4 regions of the Streptomyces sp. NPDC101181 genome follow, and region 1 is predicted to be linked to each of the others. Evidence: riboswitches for the same ligand, from Rfam matches in the RefSeq annotation. Region 1 holds a riboswitch; each other region holds the start of a gene.

Region 1 (4,609 bases):
CGGTCTACGCGCACCACCGGCTCTCCGACTGACCCGGTCGGCCCGGATGGGTGGGGCTTCGTTCGGCTTCCCCCTATTCGGCCGATGAGCGGTCGCCGCCCGGCGCGGCTCCGGTGAGCCTGGACGCGGCGCGGTACCGTCCGCAGCCGTGGGTGGACCGGGCAGGAGTGCACAGGTGGGGATGGCCGAGGAGCGGCGCGGGGGCGTGGCCGGGAGCGCCGGTGGTCTGGGGCGGGCGGTGTTCGGGTCCCCGGAGGGCGTGGTGACGCCCGGCAGCAGGAGCACCCGGCGGTTCGTCCGGATGCTCCCGGCCCTGCTGATCCTCGGCGGGCTGGTCTTCGACTCGCTGGCCCCGCCCAACTTCACCGCCGTCCCGCTGTTCGTGGCGGCCCCGCTGATCGCCGCGCCGTTCTTCTCCCGGTCCCGGACCGTCCGCACCGGCATCGCCGCCGTCATCGCCGTCATCACGATGCGTCTGGCCGACGGGACCTCCACCCAGGTGGTCCCGATCATCGAGATGATCACCGTGCTGACCGCCGCGGTGCTGGCCCTCCTCATCAACGGCGTCGTACGCCGCAGCAACGAGCAGCTGGCCTCGGCCCGGGTCATCGCGGAGACCGCGATGCGGGCCGTGCTGCCGACGCCCGCGGAGCGGATCGGCGGGCTCCAGGTGGCGGCCCGGTACGAGGCGGCGCAGGCGGACGAGTTCGTGGGCGGCGACCTGTTCGCGGTGGCGGACACCCCGTACGGGGTCCGGCTGGTCGTCGGCGACGTACGCGGCAAGGGGCTGGACGCCGTCGAGGCGGTCGCGGTGATCATCGGGGCGTTCCGGGAGGCCGCCGAGCAGGAGCGTTCGCTGGAGGGGGTCGCGCAGCGGCTGGAGCGGGCGCTGGCGCGCGAGGGGACCCGGCGGTACGGGCTGGACGCCATGGAGGGGTTCATCACCGCCCTGCTGGCCGAGATCCCGCCCGGGGCCGCCACCGTGCGCCTGGTGAACCGGGGGCACCCCGAACCGATCCTGCTGCACGCGGACGGCGCCCTCAGGGTGCTCGCGCCCTCCACGCCCGCGCTGCCGCTGGGGATGGACCTGGGGGTGTGGCCGGACCGGTCCGACGAGTGGGCGATGCCCGCCGGGGCCACCCTCCTCGCGTTCACCGACGGCCTGTCCGAGGCCCGGGACGCGACCGGGGTCTTCTACGATCCCGCGGCCCGGCTGCGCGGCCGGATCTTCCCCGGGCCCGAGGAGCTGCTGTCGGCGCTGACCGACGACGTACGGCTGCACACCGGGGGGCGGTCCACGGACGACATGGCGCTGCTCGCGGTCGGCCGGCCGGCGGAGGGGCAGCCGGAGCGGCGGACGACGGTGCGGATCGTGGGCCGGGGCGATGACACGGTGCGTAGTTGAGGCGCGCCGCTCCGCATAACGTTTGACGTAACGTCAGAAAAAGGGGTGTGGTCAAGGTGCTGGCAAGTCGCCCGATTCACCCCGCTTCTGACGCGTACGTCCTCGGCGAGTGCGTTAATGATCAGGAGGAACAGCTTGGAATGGAGCCCGGGTGTCTATTAACGTTCGATAACGCAGCGCGGTCGTCCCAGCCGTCGTCAGGACGGCGCCGCGCGCGAGCGCCGAATTCCGCAAGGGAACCGGGGAACCACGTACATGGGGTGAATCGGACGCCTGCGTCTCGCGAGAGGCGGAGGGGCCCGTAGGAGACCTTCCTGCTCCGAACCCGTCAGCTAACCCGGTAGGCGAGAAGGAAGGAAAGGAGCGCGCCCACGTGGCGTCCAACAAGCCTGCCTTTGAGGCGGTTTCACCCTTCACCGCCGACATCTACGGCGGCGCGGAGCGGTCCATGGGGGAGTGGAATCCCACCGAGGAGACCATCCGCCCCGTACGCGGCAGGCACCGCGTAGCCAAGCAGCGCGGTCTGGCCCGCAGCTCCACCGTCCTCGGGGTCGGTGTCATAGCGGCCGTCGGAGCGGGGGGCATGGCCACCGCTCAGGACAAGGCACCCGTCTCCATCTCTCTTCCCGACTCCATCGCGGACAACCTTCCCGACGCCAAGTCCCTTCCTGGCGTCGGGTCGTTCATGTCCGGCGACGTGGAGGCCGCCCCGGTCGCCGCCTCCGCCCCGCTCACCACCGCCGGTCTCACCACCGCCGAGGCCGAGCAGGGCACCGGCGCGGGTGAGGCGCTGCGCGCCCGCATCCTCCAGCAGGCCGAGCAGCAGCAGGCGAGCGCCGACGCCGAGGCCAAGGCCGCCGCCGAGAGGGCCGCGGCCGAGAAGGCGGCCGACGAGGCGAAGAAGCAGCAGGACGAGGCCGCGGCCAAGGCCGCGGCGGCGAAGAAGAAGGCGGAGGAGGCGGCCAGGAAGAAGGCCGAGGCCGAGCGCCTGGCCAAGCTGGCCGCCAGCTACTCCCTGCCCGCCTCCTCGTACACCATCAGCTCGACCTACGGGCAGTCCGGCGCGATGTGGTCCTCCGGGCAGCACACCGGCCTCGACTTCGCGGGCTCCACCGGATCGCCGCTCAAGGCCGTGCACAGCGGCACGATCACGTCGGCCGGCTGGTCCGGTTCGTACGGCTACCGCACGGTGCTCCAGCTCGATGACGGCACGGAGATCTGGTACGCCCACCAGTCGTCGATCGACGTCTCGGTCGGCCAGAAGGTCACCACCGGCGAGACCATCGGCCGCATGGGCGCCACCGGCAACGTCACCGGCACCCACCTCCACCTGGAGGTCCGCACCGCGGGCGGCTCCGCGATGGACCCGCTGGCCTGGCTGAGCGGCAAGGGCCTCGCGGTCTGAGCCTTGAGGCATCCCGGAGACCGGCAGTCCTGACGCTCACCCCCCGACGTCAGGGCTGCCGGTACTCGTTCGCCTGCCCGTAGCCGTGGCTGTAGCCGCTGGTGTTTCCGTAGCCGTTGTCGTATCCGTATGCCTGTCCGGGGGCGTACCCCGGGCCGTACCCGTGCCCCTGACCCGGTGTCGGCGGGTGGCTCCCCTGGGGCCCGTACCCGGGCCCGTGTTCCTGTCCGTGTGCCGGCCTGTGCTGCCCGTACGCGTGCGCGGGGGCGTGCCGGTAGCCGTGGTGCGGGCGGGCCGTCAGGCGGGCGGCCTCGGTGAGCGCCGGGGCGGCGATGTCGCGGCGCTGCCAGAGATGGTGCAGCAGCTCCCGCTCCCGGGCGGCGAAGTCCTCTCCCGCCGCGCCGTGCCGGGCCCGGCGGCGCAGGCCCGCGAGCGACGTCGCGAACGACTCGTACTCCGCGACCGCGCGGGCCGCCGCCCGGCCCCGGGTCCGGTCCCGCTGCCAGTGGCGGGCCAGGTCGCGGGCGACGCCCCGGGCGCGCATGGAGGAGAGCGCCCGCGGTTCGGCCGGGGTGATCCAGCCCGCCGACACGTAGGCGGGCAGCTCGGCCGCGAGCGTACGCAGCTCCCGCTGACGGGACCAGATCGCCAGCCACGTCACCAGGCCGAACGCCGGGACCATGACGATCCCGTACACCGCGTAGAAGCCGTACGGGCCGAAGGCCGACGAGCCGTTCCACAGGGCGTGCAGGCCCATCGACAGGAGCAGACCCAGCAGCGGCAGGGCGATCCGGCGGACGCGGTGGCGGCGGGCGCTGAGGGCCGCGAAGCCGAATCCGAGACCGGTGAGGACCGTGAACAGCGGGTGGGCGAACGGCGACATCACGATCCGCACGAAGAACGTCCCCACCGTCACCGAGGCGAAGCCGGAGCCGCCCAGCTGCTGGTCCTCCCCGAAGGCGTTGCCCAGATAGAGGATGTTCTCGGTGAACGCGAAGCCCGTCGCGGTGAAACCGGCGACGACGATGCCGTCCACCACCCCGCTGAACTCCCGTCTGCGGAAGACGAAGATGAGCAGCACGGCCGCGGCCTTCGCGCTCTCCTCGACTACGGGGGCGATCACCGTCGCCCCCAGGGTGTCGGCGCTCGCCGGGTCGGCCGTCGCGGTGGCTATCCAGCGCGTCGCGAAGGAGTTGGCGATGATCGCGACCAGCGCGGCGGCGCACGCCCCCCACGCGAAGGCGAAGAGCAGGTTCCGCCAGGGGCCCGGCTCGACCCGGTCGAGCCAGCGGAAGGCGGCCATCAGCAGCGGCACCGGGAGCACCGCCAGGCCCAGCCCGACCAGGAACCCCTCCGGGCCGGTCTGTTCGCGGACCAGGGCGAGGATCAGAAGCCCGCACAGCACGAGCGCCAGGGTCACGGCCCCGACGCGGAAGGCCTTGCTGCGCCAGACCATGCCGACGCGGCGCGGCCGGTACCGCCACTGGCCACGCTCCGGCGCGGCGCCCAGCACCTCGTCGGGCCGCTGCTCGTGGCGGACCGGGACGGCAGGCCGCGCCTGCTGATGCTGCACGGAAGGGTCGGACACCACTCGACCCTAACGAGGAGCACGGACACCGGGCGACGGTGCATCCGGCCAGGCCATGGCCGTGAGACGCCCGTACGGTGTCGCGTACGGCGTGGCGGGCGGTGTTCCGGGCGGCCCTGCGCAGACCGTTCCGCGCGGTGCGCGGCCGAGGGTCCACGGCGCGCGGAACAGGCGGAGTGCGGCTGAGGGCCCCGTCGCGCGGGCCGGGCGG
Region 2 (4,609 bases), on a different contig from region 1:
CCGGCCTGATCCGGGCCAGTGACCACGGCGAGCACCTCACCGAGAACGAGGCCGCGGCGATGGCGTTCATCCTGCTCTTCGCCGGTTTCGAGACGACGGTCAACCTCATCGGCAACGGTACGTACGCCCTGCTGCGCCACCCCGCGCAGCGGGCCCGGCTGGAGGCCTCCCTGGCGGCGGGGGAGAGCGGGCTGCTGGCCACCGGGGTGGAGGAACTGCTCCGCTTCGACGGGCCGGTCGAGCTGGCGACCTGGCGGTACGCCACCGAGGCGCTGACCCTGGGCGGGCAGGAGATCGCCGCGGGCGACCCCGTGCTGGTGGTGCTGGCGGCGGCCGACCGGGACCCGGAGCGGTTCGCCGCTCCGGACACCCTGGACCTCGCGCGGAGTGACAACCAGCATCTCGGCTACGGGCACGGCATCCACTACTGCCTGGGGGCTCCGCTGGCGCGGTTGGAGGGGCAGGCCGCGCTGGCCACCCTGCTGAGACGGCTGCCGGGGCTGCGACTCGCGGCGGAACCCGCCGATCTGCGCTGGCGCGGCGGACTCATCATGCGCGGACTGCGCACCCTGCCGGTCGAGTTCGCACCGGGTCACCGCCTCGCCGAAGGTGACACTCTGTCAACTCTGTGACTTTCACGTGATCTGCGCTGCATCGACTTGTGACACACGTTCGAGTCCCGCTAGGTTCACGGTTCAACGCGTCGGCCGCTCGCTGCCCACGCGTCACTTGTGCACCTGCGCGCACGCGGGTTCGTACGGTTCCGCGGCGCGCTCGGGCCCGTACGTCTCTCCGCCGCACGGTGCCCAGGTCACTCGCTCGTCAGTCGCACGGAAGGCAAACCCATGGGCTCCGCGAACGGCAGACACCGCCGGCCTCGCCAGGCACCGGCCATCGTCGTCGCCGCAGGCGTGACGGGATCGGCCATCGCCATCCCGCTGCTCGGCGCGAGCGGCGCACACGCCGCCGAGGCCGCCACCTGGGACCGGGTCGCGGAGTGCGAGAGCGGCGGCACGTGGAGCGCCGACCTCGGCAACGGCTACTACGGCGGGCTCCAGCTCTCCGAGGAGACCTGGTCGGCGTACGGCGGTACCGCGTACGCCCCCCGGGCCGACCTCGCCAGCCGCTCGCAGCAGATCGCCGTCGCCGAGAAGGTCCTCGCCGACCAGGGGCCGAAGGCGTGGCCCAGCTGCGCGGTGATCTCCGGCCTCGCCGTGGACGGCGGCCTTCCGGGCGTCGACCCGGGCACCGCCCCCTCGCCGGAGCCGACGGCCTCCCCGACGGACCGGGCGGATGAAGCTGACAAGTCGGCCAGGTCCGGCGATCGCGGCGAAAGCAGCAGTAGCGACGAGAGTGACAAGTCCGGCAAGACCGGCACGTCCGGTAGTGCGGGCGGTGACAGCGACAGCGACAGCGGTACGGGTGCGGAGCGCGGCGCGTCCGACCCCTCCGCCTCGCCTTCCGCCGAGGCCCCCGACGCCTCGAAGCCCTCCGACGCCCCGGACGGCAAGGCCGGGAGCGGCGGCAAGCACCGGGGCGCCCCGGCGTCCGAGGAGGCCGACGGCGCGGGCCAGGACGGTCCGCGGGAGTCCGGCCGGCACGCCTCGCGGGGCGAGGGTGACGGACGGGACGGCGGAGCCGCCGAGTCCGGTGACTACGTCGTGCGGCCCGGGGACAACCTCTGGGCGATCGCCGACGCGCAGGAACTCCCCCAGGGCTGGACCGGTCTGTACGAGTCCAACAAGGACGTCCTGGGCTCCGACCCGGACCTGATCCTGCCCGGTCAGAGCCTGGACCTGGGGCTGGAGCAGGGGGCTGACGAGGGCGCCGCCGAGGACGCTTCCCCAAGCGCCGAGGTGCCCGCCGCCAACTGAGTTCAATTCGGGAAAACACCCTGAAATCCCGGGTAGTTCAGAGACCTATGTCCACTTTTGTTCGAGTGAGACATGGGTCTCTTTGCTTCAACTGGTGACCCTCGCCCGGCCCGTTCGCGCGTATCGCCTCCGACCTGCGAAAACGGCCGGTAACCCGCCGGGAGTTCGAGTCGAATGACCCCTATGTCCATTTTTGAATGTCGGGGTTGCCTGTGTTTACGGTCTAAGCCGCTCGCACCGCGGGCCCCGTCGACCGTCACGCCGAATCCTGCCGTCGGTCGAAGGGAACAGACGCGTAAGCGCCGTAGGCAGGAGCGGGGGACCCAGGTAGGCCGCCGGGTCCGTACAGCCTCTCGAAGGACGGGGACGTACGGAAACGGCTTGGGGTGAAGCCGAGCGCAAGGTCGCGCGGCCGGGCAACTCATCAGCCCGAACCCGACAGCTCACCTCGTAGGCGTCGGTGAGGAGATTCGTTCCATGCTGCTGAACAGCAAGGGCAAGCACCGCCGCCCGTCCAAGGCCGTCCGTCTCGCCACCCTCGCGGGTGTCACGGGTGCCGCCGTCGCCGTCCCGCTGATGGGCGCGACCAACGCCTCCGCCGCCTCCGTCTCCACGTGGGACGCCGTCGCCCAGTGCGAGTCCGGCGGAAACTGGTCCATCAACACCGGCAACGGCTACTACGGCGGGCTCCAGTTCTCGCAGTCCAGCTGGGCCGCCGCCGGTGGCACGCAGTACGCCGCGCGGGCCGACCTGGCCTCCAAGGACCAGCAGATCGCCACCGCCGAGAAGCTTCTCGACATGCAGGGTCCGGGCGCCTGGGCCTGCGCCGGTGCGGGCGGTCTCACCAACGACGGTGTGGACCCGGGCGTGAGCCCCGGCGGCTCCGGCCAGTCGCAGAGCAAGCCCGAGCGCCAGGCCGAGCAGCCCACCACGCGCTCCCAGCAGCGCACCGCGCCGCAGGTCGAGAAGAAGGCCGAGAGCCCCAAGGCCGAGAGCAAGAAGACCGTCACCACCCCGACCGGCCAGAAGGTCAAGAAGGGTGACGGCGAGTACAAGGTGAAGAAGGGCGACACCCTGAGCAAGATCGCTCAGAAGGAAGGCGTCAAGGGCGGCTGGAGCAAGCTCTTCAAGCTGAACGACGACATCGTCCAGGAAGCCGACCTGATCTTCCCGGGCCAGCAGCTCCACCTGAAGTAATCCGCCGTCTCTCCTCCCCGGAGGGAGGGCGTCCGGCGGCTCCCTCCCTCGCACGGCTCTCCCCGGCCCGGCGCGCTCACACCCCCCGGTGCGCGCCGGGCCGAGGTCGTCCGCGGCCGGGGCGCACCGGGGGAGCCGGGGCCGGTTGCGTTCACCTCTTGTCGGCAAGACGTGTTACCGGGCAGTAGATTTTTGGAGTTTTGTCCCGTCATGTGCACCCTCGGGTCCTTTTTCGTCCCAGGAGACGGGCGCCCGGCCGACCGAGGCGGCCGGGCCGGTTAGGCTCGTGTCGCAAGGCCACAGTGACCCCGCACCACCAGCGTCAGATCCCAGAAGGAGATGCCTCGTGCCGTCCATCGACGTCGTCGTAGCCAGGGAAATCCTCGACTCCCGGGGTAACCCCACGGTCGAGGTCGAGGTCGGCCTCGACGACGGCAGCACCGGCCGTGCTGCCGTTCCGTCCGGCGCCTCCACCGGAGCGTTCGAAGCCATCGAGCTCCGCGACGGTGACCCCAACCGCTACCAGGGCAAGGGTGTCGAGAAGGCCGTCCTCGCCGTCATCGAGCAGATCGGCCCGGAGCTGGTCGGCTACGACGCCACCGAGCAGCGCCTCATCGACCAGGCGATGTTCGACCTGGACGCCACCGAGAACAAGGCCTCGCTCGGCGCGAACGCCATCCTCGGTGTCTCGCTGGCCGTCGCGCACGCCGCCTCCGAGGCGTCCGACCTGCCGCTCTTCCGCTACCTCGGCGGCCCGAACGCGCACCTGCTGCCCGTTCCGATGATGAACATCCTGAACGGCGGGTCGCACGCCGACTCCAACGTGGACATCCAGGAGTTCATGATCGCGCCCGTGGGCGCGGAGTCCTTCTCCGAGGCCCTGCGCTGGGGCGCGGAGGTCTACCACACGCTGAAGAAGGTCCTCAAGACCAAGGGCCTGTCCACCGGCCTCGGCGACGAGGGCGGCTTCGCCCCGAACCTGGAGTCCAACCGCGCCGCCCTGGACCTCATCGTCGAGGCCATCAAGGAGGCCGGTTACGTCCCCGGCCGCGACATCGCGCTCGCGCTCGACGTCGCCGCGTCGGAGTTCTACAAGGACGGCGTCTACGAGTTCGAGGGCAAGTCCCGCTCGGCCGCCGAGATGACCGAGTACTACGAGGAGCTCGTCTCCGCCTACCCGCTGGTCTCCATCGAGGACCCGCTGTACGAGGACGACTGGGCGGGCTGGAAGGTCATCACCGACCGCATCGGCGCCAAGGTCCAGATCGTCGGCGACGACCTCTTCGTCACCAACCCCGAGCGCCTGGCCCGCGGCATCGAGGAGGGCTCTGCCAACGCCCTGCTCGTCAAGGTCAACCAGATCGGTTCGCTGACCGAGACCCTGGACGCCGTCGAGCTGGCCCAGCGCAACGGCTTCAAGTGCATGATGTCGCACCGCTCCGGCGAGACCGAGGACGTCACCATCGCCGACCTCGCCGTCGCCGTGAACTGCGGTCAGATCAAGACCGGCGCCCCGGCCCGCTCGGACCGTGTCGCCA
Region 3 (4,609 bases), on a different contig from region 1:
ACGTCGACCACGACCCCCTCGTCCTGCTCCACGTCCACGCCCTGCTGACGTCCAGCCCCGAAGGCGCGACCGCGTACGTCGAGGCGGACATGCGGGACACCGACACCGTCCTCGCGGGCGCCGCCGAGACCCTGGACCTGACGCGGCCGGTGGCCCTGGTGATCTCGGACGTGCTCGGGCACATCGTGGACTGGGACGACGCGCTATCCCTGGTACGACGGCTGGTGGAGCGGTTGCCGTCGGGCAGCTACCTCTCGCTCTCGCACTCCACCGCATCCGACGAGGCGCACCGCGCGGTGCAGGACGAGTACAACTCCTCGGGCGCGATCCCCTACATCTTCCGTGAGCCGGAGACGACGATCGCGTTCTTCGACGGGCTGGAGATGGTCGAGCCGGGGATGGTGTCCTGGCCGAACTGGCGGCCCGACGCGAACACCGGCACCACCACGGCGCGGGCCGGGTGGGGCGCCGTCGCCCGCGTCCCGTAGGGGGAATGCGTCCCGCCGGCCGCACCGGGCTCGCGAGGTCCGGCGCCACGCCCTGATCCGGTCCGACCGGTACGGGCCATCCCCTCGACCCTGTCCGCAACCGCCGCGCCGCGCACCCGGATCGCCCGGGGGCGCGGCGCGCTCGGCCCGCAGAGGCGCGCAGCATGAGCACCAGAGGAACGGCAGAGCCCTTCGAAGCCGATCCGTCGCGCGCCCGTGAACTGCGGGAGGCGGCGACGGTCCGGCTGATGCGGGCCGCGACGCGCTCCGGCGCCCATCTGATCAGCGAGGCCGCGACCCTGATCGGCGGGTCGGCGGTGCTGGCCGACCCGATCGCCGGTGCCGTCTACAGCACCCCGGCCGTCGCGGCGGCCACCGGCGTCCAGGCCGCCGCCCACCCCCGGGACCACCCGCATCACGTCCTGCGTCCGGCGGCCGGGGCGCTCCTCGTCCTGCACCCGTCGTCCGCGGTGTCCGCCGAGCACACCGACCTCGTCGCCGCGACCACCGCAGCCCTGCTGGAGGTCCGCGGGCAACGCGCCGCCGAACTGCGCGCCGAGCAGATGCGGCTGCACAGCGCGCTGCTCCGGCTGCTCCTGGGCGGCCACCTCACCGCCGTCACCAACACCCTGGGCGCCGACGGCCTCACCCACGTCACGGTCTACCGGCTCACCGGCCCCGACATCCCCACCGCCCACCAGGTGCTCTGGCGGGCCGCGCGCCCCACCCTCGCCGGACACGGCGGCTCCTGCGTCCTCATCGGCGAGCTGGACGGCGAGCTCCTGGTCGCCGAGCTGCACTGCGGGCGGGACGACGGACGCATCCTCCGGCTGGTCTCCCGGGTCGGCGAACGCCACCATCTCCTCGCGGGCCTCGCCGGTCCGCTGCCACTGGCCGAGATGCCCACCGCGCACGCGGAGGCGGCCGCCGCCCGGCACAACGCCACCCCCGCCCACCGTGTCGTCCCGGCCGACGCCGCCTTCCTGGCCCGCTTCCTGGAGCCCGGCTCCTACAGCCGGTGGGCGAGAGCCGTCCTCACCCCGCTCGCCCCGGAGCACCGGCATCTGCTCCTGGTCTGGCTCCGCACCGGCAGCACCCCGCGTGCCGCCGCGACCCTCGGCCTCTCCCCCGGCACCCTGCGGTCCCGGCTGCGTGAGCTGACCGCCCTGCTGGACGCGGACCTGGACGACGTCACCGTGCGGGCCCATCTCCTCCTGGCCCTGCGCGCGCCCGTGTCCGGTGAGAGTCCCGGCACCGGTCACGCCGACGGGCAGGAGGGCCCGGCCCGGACCCCGCCGGGGGGTGACGCGGCCGGGGGCGACGCGGCCGACGGGCCGTCCGGCCGGGCCCGGCTGGAGACGCTGCCGCCCGGGGTCCTGGACACCGCGCCCGCCCTCGCCTGGGCCACCGGACTGGTCGGCGGTCTCGAACCGCGGCTGCGGATCGCGCTGGCCTGCTGGCTGCGTCACCGGGCGCGGACCGCCCCGGCCGCGGCCGAACTCCACGTCCACCGCACCACCCTGACGGTCTGGCTCGCCCAGTGCGCCGAGCGCCTGGACCGGAACCTGGACGACGCCGCGGTCCGCGCCGAACTCCATCTGGCGCTCAGGACCACCGAGGCCACCGGTGCCGGGGACGACCCGCGGACCCTGCCCCGGCGCGGCGGCCGAACCTACCGGCGGGTCTGAGCGCGCGAGCGGCCGACGGCGAAGGGCGGTGCCCCCCGTCCCCGGGGTGGCACCGCCCTCTGTGTGGTCCGGTGGGTCGAAGCGGCCGGATCAGTAGGCGCCGAAGACGTTGTCGATCGAGCCGTAGCGGTCGGCGGCGTAGTTGCAGGCCGCGGTGATGTTGGCGACCGGGTCGTAGCTGTCGGTCGAGGTGCCGGGCACGTGGTAGGCCTGGAAGGTCGGGTCGATGACCTGGAGCAGACCCTTGGACGGGGTGCCCTTGACGGCGTTGGAGTCCCAGTTGTTGATGGCGTTGGGGTTGCCGGAGGACTCGCGCAGGATGTTGCGGTGGATGCCCTCGTAGCTGCCGGGGATCCCGCGCTCGGCCATGATCGCCAGCGACTCCCGGATCCAGCCGTCGAGGTCGTCGGAGTACGTGGTCGCCTTCTCGGCGGCCTGGGCGACCGGGGCCGCGGCGCGCTCCGAACGGTCGGCGCGCTCCGCCGACGCGCCGCGGGCGCCGCCCGTCGCGGCCTTGTCCGCCGTGTCGCCGGACGGGGCGGCGGCCTTGGCGGTGATGGTCAGCGTGACACCCGGGTGAATGAGGTGGGGATTCCCGCCGACGACCTTCCGGTTGCCTTCGTAGAGCTTCTTCCAGCCGCCGCTCACGGAGTATTCGCGAGCGATCTTGGAAAGGGTTTCTCCGGACGCCACGGAATGCTGGGCGGGCGCGGCCTTCACGGCGGACTTCGCGGCGGAATTCGCCGGGGCGGCGGCCGCGGCGGGCGTGCCCTGGTGCGGTACGGCGGCCGGGGCGGGGGCCGCGGCGGCGGTGGTGGCGCCGATCACCGGGAGGGCGAGGACGGCTCCGCCCGTGGTCACGGCGGCGAGGCCGCGGATCGACGGGAGGGACTTGGGACGACGATGCTTACCCTGTGCGGGCATGGGGGATTTCCTCTCCGGCGCCTGCGAGGTGAGCTGTCGGGTTCAGACGGGAGATGTCTGGCCGCGTGGAGACGCGACTTCACCCCAAGCCGTTCCGGTGACGGTTCGGCGACTTACCTGGGTCCCCCGCTCCTGCCGTACGCGAGTGGGTAGCGGATTACCGGACGGCGGCAGGATTCGGCGTTCCATCCGGATTGCGGCGACCGTAGGCGAGAAACGGCGAGCGGAACAAGCCCCGCATTCCGCAATTCCCTTTCTCCGCATGATCGAAAAAAGGGAATGCGCTCCGGGGGCCGTCCCGTCACGCCGTCAACTTTCCCCGCACCAAAGGGAACCGAACCTTCCGGATACTCGTCCGCGCGCCACGACGTGACGCTCGCCACTTCCCAGGACAAGGCCGGAGAAACGCACGGGCAAAAGTCCTCAAAAGTCCCAATAGCATGTTTAAGGATGAGCGTTTCAAAAACGGTAAATCGACCATACCGACCAACCGAAACGGTCATACCGGACAGGTTCGGCGGGGTCGGCCGAACGGTCCGCCGGGCGATCGCTTACGGTGTGAGGTGGAGGCTAGTAAGCCCACCCTTACCTCCGACGTACGCTGTACCTGCCCGCGTTCGCCCGCCCCGAAGGATCACCACGCCCATGACACGCCCCGTCCGCGTCGCCATTGTCGGAGCCGGCCCCGCCGGTATCTACGCTGCGGACGCGCTGCTCAAATCCGAGGTCTGCCAGGACCCGGGGGTCTCCATCGACCTCTTCGAGCGCATGCCCGCGCCCTTCGGCCTGATCCGTTACGGCGTGGCTCCCGACCACCCCCGGATCAAGGGCATCGTCAAGGCCCTCCACCAGGTGCTGGACAAGCCGCAGATCCGCCTCTTCGGCAACGTCTCCTACCCCGACGACATCGGTTTGGACGACCTGCGGTCCTTCTACGACGCGGTGATCTTCTCCACCGGCGCGGAGGCCGACCGGGCCCTCGACATCCCGGGCATCGAGCTGGACGGCTCCTACGGCGCGGCCGAGTTCGTCTCCTGGTACGACGGTCACCCCGAGGTCCCCCGCACCTGGCCGCTCACCGCGGAGAAGGTCGCCGTCCTCGGCGTCGGCAACGTGGCGCTGGACGTGGCCCGGGTCCTGGCCAAGACGGCGGACGAGCTGCTGCCGACCGAGATCCCGGACAACGTCTACCAGGGCCTCAAGGCCAACAAGGCGCTGGAGGTGCATGTGTTCGGGCGGCGTGGCCCGGCCCAGGCCAAGTTCAGCCCGATGGAACTGCGGGAGCTGGACCACTCCCCCAACATCGAGGTCATCGTCAACCCCGAGGACATCGACTACGACGAGGGCTCCATCGCCACCCGGCGGGAGAACAAGCAGGCCAACATGGTCGCGCAGACCCTGGAGAACTGGGCGATCCGCGATGTCGGCGACCGCCCGCACAAGCTGTTCCTGCACTTCTTCGAGTCCCCCGTCGAGATCCTCGGTGAGAACGGCGAGGTCACGGCGTTG
Region 4 (4,609 bases), on a different contig from region 1:
CGCTCGCGGGCGACGGCGGCGATGTGTTCCAGCAGCGCGGAGGCGACGCCGCGGCCCTGGTGGGCGTCCTGGACCAGGAAGGCGACCTCGGCCTCGTCGGCGGGGGCGGAGGCGGGGCGGCCCCGTTCGTCGATGCGGTCGTAGCGGACCGTCCCGATGAACTCGCCGCCGGTCGTGACGGCGAGCCCCACCCGGTCGACGTAGTCGTGATGGGTGAAGCGGTGCACGTCCCGGTCGGACAGCCGGGGGTACGGGGCGAAGAAGCGGTAGTACTTCGACTCGTCGGACACCTGCTCGTAGAAGCTGACCAGCCGCTCGGCGTCGTCCGTGGTGATCGGCCTGATGCGCGCGGTTCCTCCGTCGCGGAGCACCACGTCCGCTTCCCAGTGGTCGGGGTACGCGTGGTGCGGACTCTGCTCCGGCGCGGGCTGCATGGACAAAGCCTACGGCGGGCATCCCGGTGGCGGAGGGACCGGTGCCGGGGCAGTCTGAGGGGGCCCGGCCGAGGGCCCCGGGACGCAGCGCCGGACGGGAGGCCGGGCACGGCACCGCGCACCGCATGAGAGACTGGTCTAGACAACCGTTGATATGTGAAGGGCAGAACCATGGCTGAGCGCCGCGTAAACGTCGGTTGGGCCGAGGGCCTGCACGCCCGCCCCGCTTCCATCTTCGTCCGTGCCGCCACGGCGTCCGGCGTCCCGGTGACGATCGCCAAGGCCGACGGCAACCCGGTGAACGCCGCCTCCATGCTCGCCGTGCTCGGCCTGGGCGCGCAGGGCGGCGAGGAGATCGTGCTCGCCTCGGACGCGGACGACGCCGAGGCCGCCCTGGACCGGCTGGCGAAGCTGGTCGCCGAGGGACTGGAAGAGCTTCCCGAGACCGTCTGACGCCGTTCGCCGGACCGTCCGAGCCGTTCGCCCGCACGAGAGCCGCAGCCCCCTCAGGGGTCTGCGGCTCTTTCGCTTTTCCCGGGAAAAGCCGGAAAACCGAATTCCGGGCAGCGCGAATACCGCTCCCGGTCGCCGCTTTCTCTTGTATACGGCGCAAGTGTTAATGGCGGCCACTCGCAATGTTGAGGCCGTGTTGCGAAGTGCTCACCCGGGAAGCCGGGCGGTGCGCGTTCCTGTCCGGCCGGCGGAGCCGGTGGGCCGCGGTGGAGCGTTCCGCGTGATGGGCGGCGAGGGCCCTGGCCCGCTCGGCGTCGCCCCGCGCCACGGCGTCCACGATGGCGCCGTGCTCGGCCCAGGACTCCGCCGGTCGGGCGGGCTGCTCGACCGTGTACATCCAGGCGATCTTGTGCCGGAGCTGGGTGAGCAGGGCGATCAGACCGGGGCTGCCGGAAGCCTGCGCGAGGGTCTCGTGGAACCAGCCGCCCAGGGAGCGCAGGTCCTCCCCCTCCCCCCGGCGGGCCCGCTCCTGGCCCAGCCTCACCAGTCCGCGCAGCACCTTGAGGTGGGCGTCGGTACGCCGCTGCGCGGCCCGCGCGGCGCCCAGCGGCTCCAGCAGCGTCCGCACCTCCAGCAGATCGGCCGCTTCCTGCTCGGTGGGCTCCGCGACACAGGCGCCGGCGTGTCTGCGGGTGACCACGAAGCCCTCCGACTCCAGGGTGCGCAGCGCCTCGCGGACCGGGACGCGGGAGACCCCGTACCGCCGGGCCAGCAGTTCCTCGGTGAGGCGGCCGCCGCGCTCGTAGACACCGGAGACGATGTCGTCACGGATTGCCGTGCACACCGAATGAGCGGGAATACGCATGTCCGGACCTCCGCCTTAATCCCCGCGAAACGCGGCCACCCGACGTCTGTTCCGTGACTCTATGGCAATCCGCCGGAATTTCCGATGGGGGGTCGGAATCCATGGATATCTTTTGGCCGGACAGCGGTCGGCCGGATACCCCGGTGCGCGGGCTCCGGCACAATCACCGAAGGCCCCGGCGGGGAGTCGGGGCCTTCGGTGGGCGGGGGGCGCGGGTGGGGTCAGACGTTCAGACCGTGGGCGCGGAGGTAGCCGACGGGGTCCATGTCGGAGCCGTAGTCGGGGGTGGTGCGGGCCTCGAAGTGCAGGTGCGGGCCGGTGGAGTTGCCGGTGGAGCCGGAGAGGCCGATCTGCTGGCCGGACGTGACGCTCTGGCCGACGGTGACGCCGATCGAGGAGAGGTGGCCGTACTGGGTGTACGTGCCGTCCGCCATCCGGAGCACGACGTTGTTGCCGTACGCGCCTCCCCAGCCCGCCTCGACGACCGTCCCGGCGCCGACGGCGACGACGGAGCTGCCGGACGCGGCCATGAAGTCCACGCCGGAGTGGCTGCCGGAGGACCAGAGCGAACCGCCGGACTGGTAGCCGGTGGTGACGTGGGATCCGGCGACCGGCAGGTGGAAGGCGAGTTGCCGGGCGCGCTCGGCGGCGCGGGCGGCACGGGCCTTCTCCTCGCGGATCTCCTTGGCGCGGGCCTCGGCCTTGCGCTCGGCCTCCGCCTTCGCCCTGGCCTTCGCGGCCTCGGCCTTGGCTTCGGCGGCGGCCTCGGCCTTCGCCCGGGCCACCTCATCGGCCCGCTGCTTCTGCGCCTGGGCCTGGGCGTCGATCTGCTCGGCGAGGGTGGCGTCGAGGGCGATGGCCTGGGTGAGGCCGGTGTCGGCGGTCCGGGCGGTGTCGGTGTCCGCGGCGAGGGCCGGGGAGGACAGCGAGCCGATGACTCCGGTGGTGGCCAGAGCCGCGATCCCGGCGGCCTGGGCGCTCCGGCGCGTGAGACGGCTCGGGGCACGGTGCTTCCCGGTGGCACGGGTGAACGCCATGAGAGGGGCTGGTTCCTTTCCTTCCTTCTCGCCTACCGGGTTAGCTGACGGGTTCGGAGCAGGAAGGTCTCCTACGGAGCACCACGCCGGTTCACGGCACGGCTCCCCGATTCACCCCAGGGACTGCGTGGGTCCCCGGCTCCCCAGGCTCGCGCCTGACGGGGACTCGGCGATGGCTGCCCGGCGCCGCGGCTGCGGCGAACGGGTGACGGACAGCGGAGCCGACGCTAAGCGGGCCGCCTTCCCCGCTCCAAACGGACCAGGGCATTTGTCGCGCATCCCACAGGACGGACCGCGCATAGCCTTACTAAACGTGCTAACCGCATTAATCGGGCAAAAGGGAGGACCCCGGCGAACTTTCGTTCGCCGGGGTCCCGTTCGGCCTGGCAGGCCGGTCCGTGTCAGCCGGTGACGACGGACACCTCTCCGATGCCGAGCGCCCTGACGGGCTCCGCGATCTGCGCCGCGTCCCCCACCAGGACCGCGACCAGCTTGTCCACCGGGAAGGCGTTGACCACGGCGGCGGTGGCCTCCACGGTGCCGGTCTCGGCGAGCCGGGCGTAGAGGTGGGCCTGGTAGTCGTCGGGGAGGTGCTGCTCGACCTGGTCGGCCAGGGTGCTCGCGACGGAGGCGGCGGTCTCGAACTTCAGCGGGGCGACGCCCACCAGGTTCTGCACGGCCGTCTCGCGCTCGGCGTCGGTCAGCCCCTCGGCGGCCAGCGTCCGCAGCACCTTCCAGAGGTCCTCCAGCGCCGGTCCGGTGGACTCCGTGTCCACCGAGCCGCTGATGGCGAGCATGGCCGCGCCGCCGGAGTCGGGGCCGGAGGACCGCAGCACCTGGGTGAAGGCACGCACCCCGTAGGTGTAGCCCTTCTCCTCACGCAGCACCCGGTCCAGCCGGGAGGTGAGGGTGCCGCCCAGGCAGTACGTGCCGAGCACCTGCGCGGGCCACACGCTCTCGTGCCGGTCGGGCCCGATGCGGCCGATGAGCAGCTGGGTCTGGACCGCGCCGGGGCGGTCCACGATGACGACGCGGCCGGTGTCGTCCGCGGTGATCGGCTCCGCCGGGCGGGCCTGGCCCGCGTCGCCCGACCAGTCGCCGAGGCTCTCGGCCAGCAGCGCGTCCAGGTCGATACCGGTGAGGTCGCCGACGATCACGGCCGTCGCGGTGGACGGGCGGATGTGGGCGTCGAAGAACGCGCGCACCGCGGCCGCGTCGATCCGCCGGACCGTCTCCTCGGTGCCCAGGCGCGGGCGGGACATCCGGGCGGTGGCCGGGAACAGCTCCTTGGAGAGCTGCTTGGCGGCGCGGCGGCCGGGGTTGGCCTGCTCGTGCGGGATCTCGTCGAGGCGGTTGCCGACGAGGCGCTCGATCTCGCTCTCCACGAAGGCCGGGGCCCGCAGCGCCTCCGCGACCAGCCCGAGGGCCTTGGCCAGCCGGGAGGCCGGGACCTCCAGGGAGACCCGGACACCGGGGTGGTCGGCGTGCGCGTCGAGCGTGGCGCCGCAACGCTCCAGCTCGGCGGCGAACTCCTCGGCGCTGTGCTTGTCGGTGCCCTCCGACAGCGCCCGGGACATGATCGTGGCCACGCCGTCCAGGCCCGCGGGCTCCGCCGCCAGGGGCGCGTCCAGGAAGATCTCCACGGCCACGACCTGCTGGCCGGGGCGGTGGCAGCGCAGCACGGTCAGCCCGTTGGGCAGGGCACCGCGCTCGGGCGCCGGGAAGGCCCAGGGGCGGGCGGTGCCGGCGGTGGGCTGCGGGTGGAAGTCCATGGCTACTCCAGTCGTGGCGGCGTCGCTCACTTGTCCGCCCCCTCGTGC

The links. A riboswitch is a leader RNA that binds a small molecule or an ion and turns the genes downstream of it on or off. The one in region 1 is predicted to bind cyclic di-AMP.
Region 2: linked by a shared signal. The riboswitch ahead of ACIRRU_RS27665 (transglycosylase family protein) and the one ahead of ACIRRU_RS29305 (M23 family metallopeptidase) in region 1 are both predicted to bind cyclic di-AMP.
Region 3: linked by a shared signal. The riboswitch ahead of ACIRRU_RS20460 (transglycosylase SLT domain-containing protein) and the one ahead of ACIRRU_RS29305 (M23 family metallopeptidase) in region 1 are both predicted to bind cyclic di-AMP.
Region 4: linked by a shared signal. The riboswitch ahead of ACIRRU_RS11630 (M23 family metallopeptidase) and the one ahead of ACIRRU_RS29305 (M23 family metallopeptidase) in region 1 are both predicted to bind cyclic di-AMP.

Annotation. Positions count from the first base shown of each region.
Region 1 covers NZ_JBIWOX010000030.1:17,177-21,785, reverse strand. Annotated here, with positions in the region: gene ACIRRU_RS29315 (MerR family transcriptional regulator) at 1-32, shown strand, start outside; gene ACIRRU_RS29310 (PP2C family protein-serine/threonine phosphatase) at 182-1,405, shown strand; cyclic di-AMP (ydaO/yuaA leader) riboswitch at 1,615-1,767, shown strand; gene ACIRRU_RS29305 (M23 family metallopeptidase) at 1,779-2,810, shown strand; gene ACIRRU_RS29300 (PrsW family glutamic-type intramembrane protease) at 2,860-4,398, opposite strand.
Region 2 covers NZ_JBIWOX010000024.1:88,224-92,832, reverse strand. Annotated here, with positions in the region: gene ACIRRU_RS27675 (cytochrome P450) at 1-632, shown strand, start outside; gene ACIRRU_RS27670 (transglycosylase family protein) at 846-1,874, shown strand; cyclic di-AMP (ydaO/yuaA leader) riboswitch at 2,165-2,346, shown strand; gene ACIRRU_RS27665 (transglycosylase family protein) at 2,352-3,071, shown strand; gene eno (phosphopyruvate hydratase) at 3,418-4,609, shown strand, end outside.
Region 3 covers NZ_JBIWOX010000013.1:156,751-161,359, reverse strand. Annotated here, with positions in the region: gene ACIRRU_RS20470 (SAM-dependent methyltransferase) at 1-488, shown strand, start outside; gene ACIRRU_RS20465 (helix-turn-helix domain-containing protein) at 653-2,176, shown strand; gene ACIRRU_RS20460 (transglycosylase SLT domain-containing protein) at 2,267-3,100, opposite strand; cyclic di-AMP (ydaO/yuaA leader) riboswitch at 3,106-3,293, opposite strand; gene ACIRRU_RS20455 (FAD-dependent oxidoreductase) at 3,746-4,609, shown strand, end outside.
Region 4 covers NZ_JBIWOX010000006.1:104,293-108,901, reverse strand. Annotated here, with positions in the region: gene ACIRRU_RS11645 (GNAT family N-acetyltransferase) at 1-434, opposite strand, end outside; gene ACIRRU_RS11640 (HPr family phosphocarrier protein) at 606-887, shown strand; gene ACIRRU_RS11635 (GntR family transcriptional regulator) at 1,051-1,752, opposite strand; gene ACIRRU_RS11630 (M23 family metallopeptidase) at 1,974-2,789, opposite strand; cyclic di-AMP (ydaO/yuaA leader) riboswitch at 2,805-2,971, opposite strand; gene ACIRRU_RS11625 (pitrilysin family protein) at 3,191-4,561, opposite strand; gene ACIRRU_RS11620 (M16 family metallopeptidase) at 4,588-4,609, opposite strand, start outside.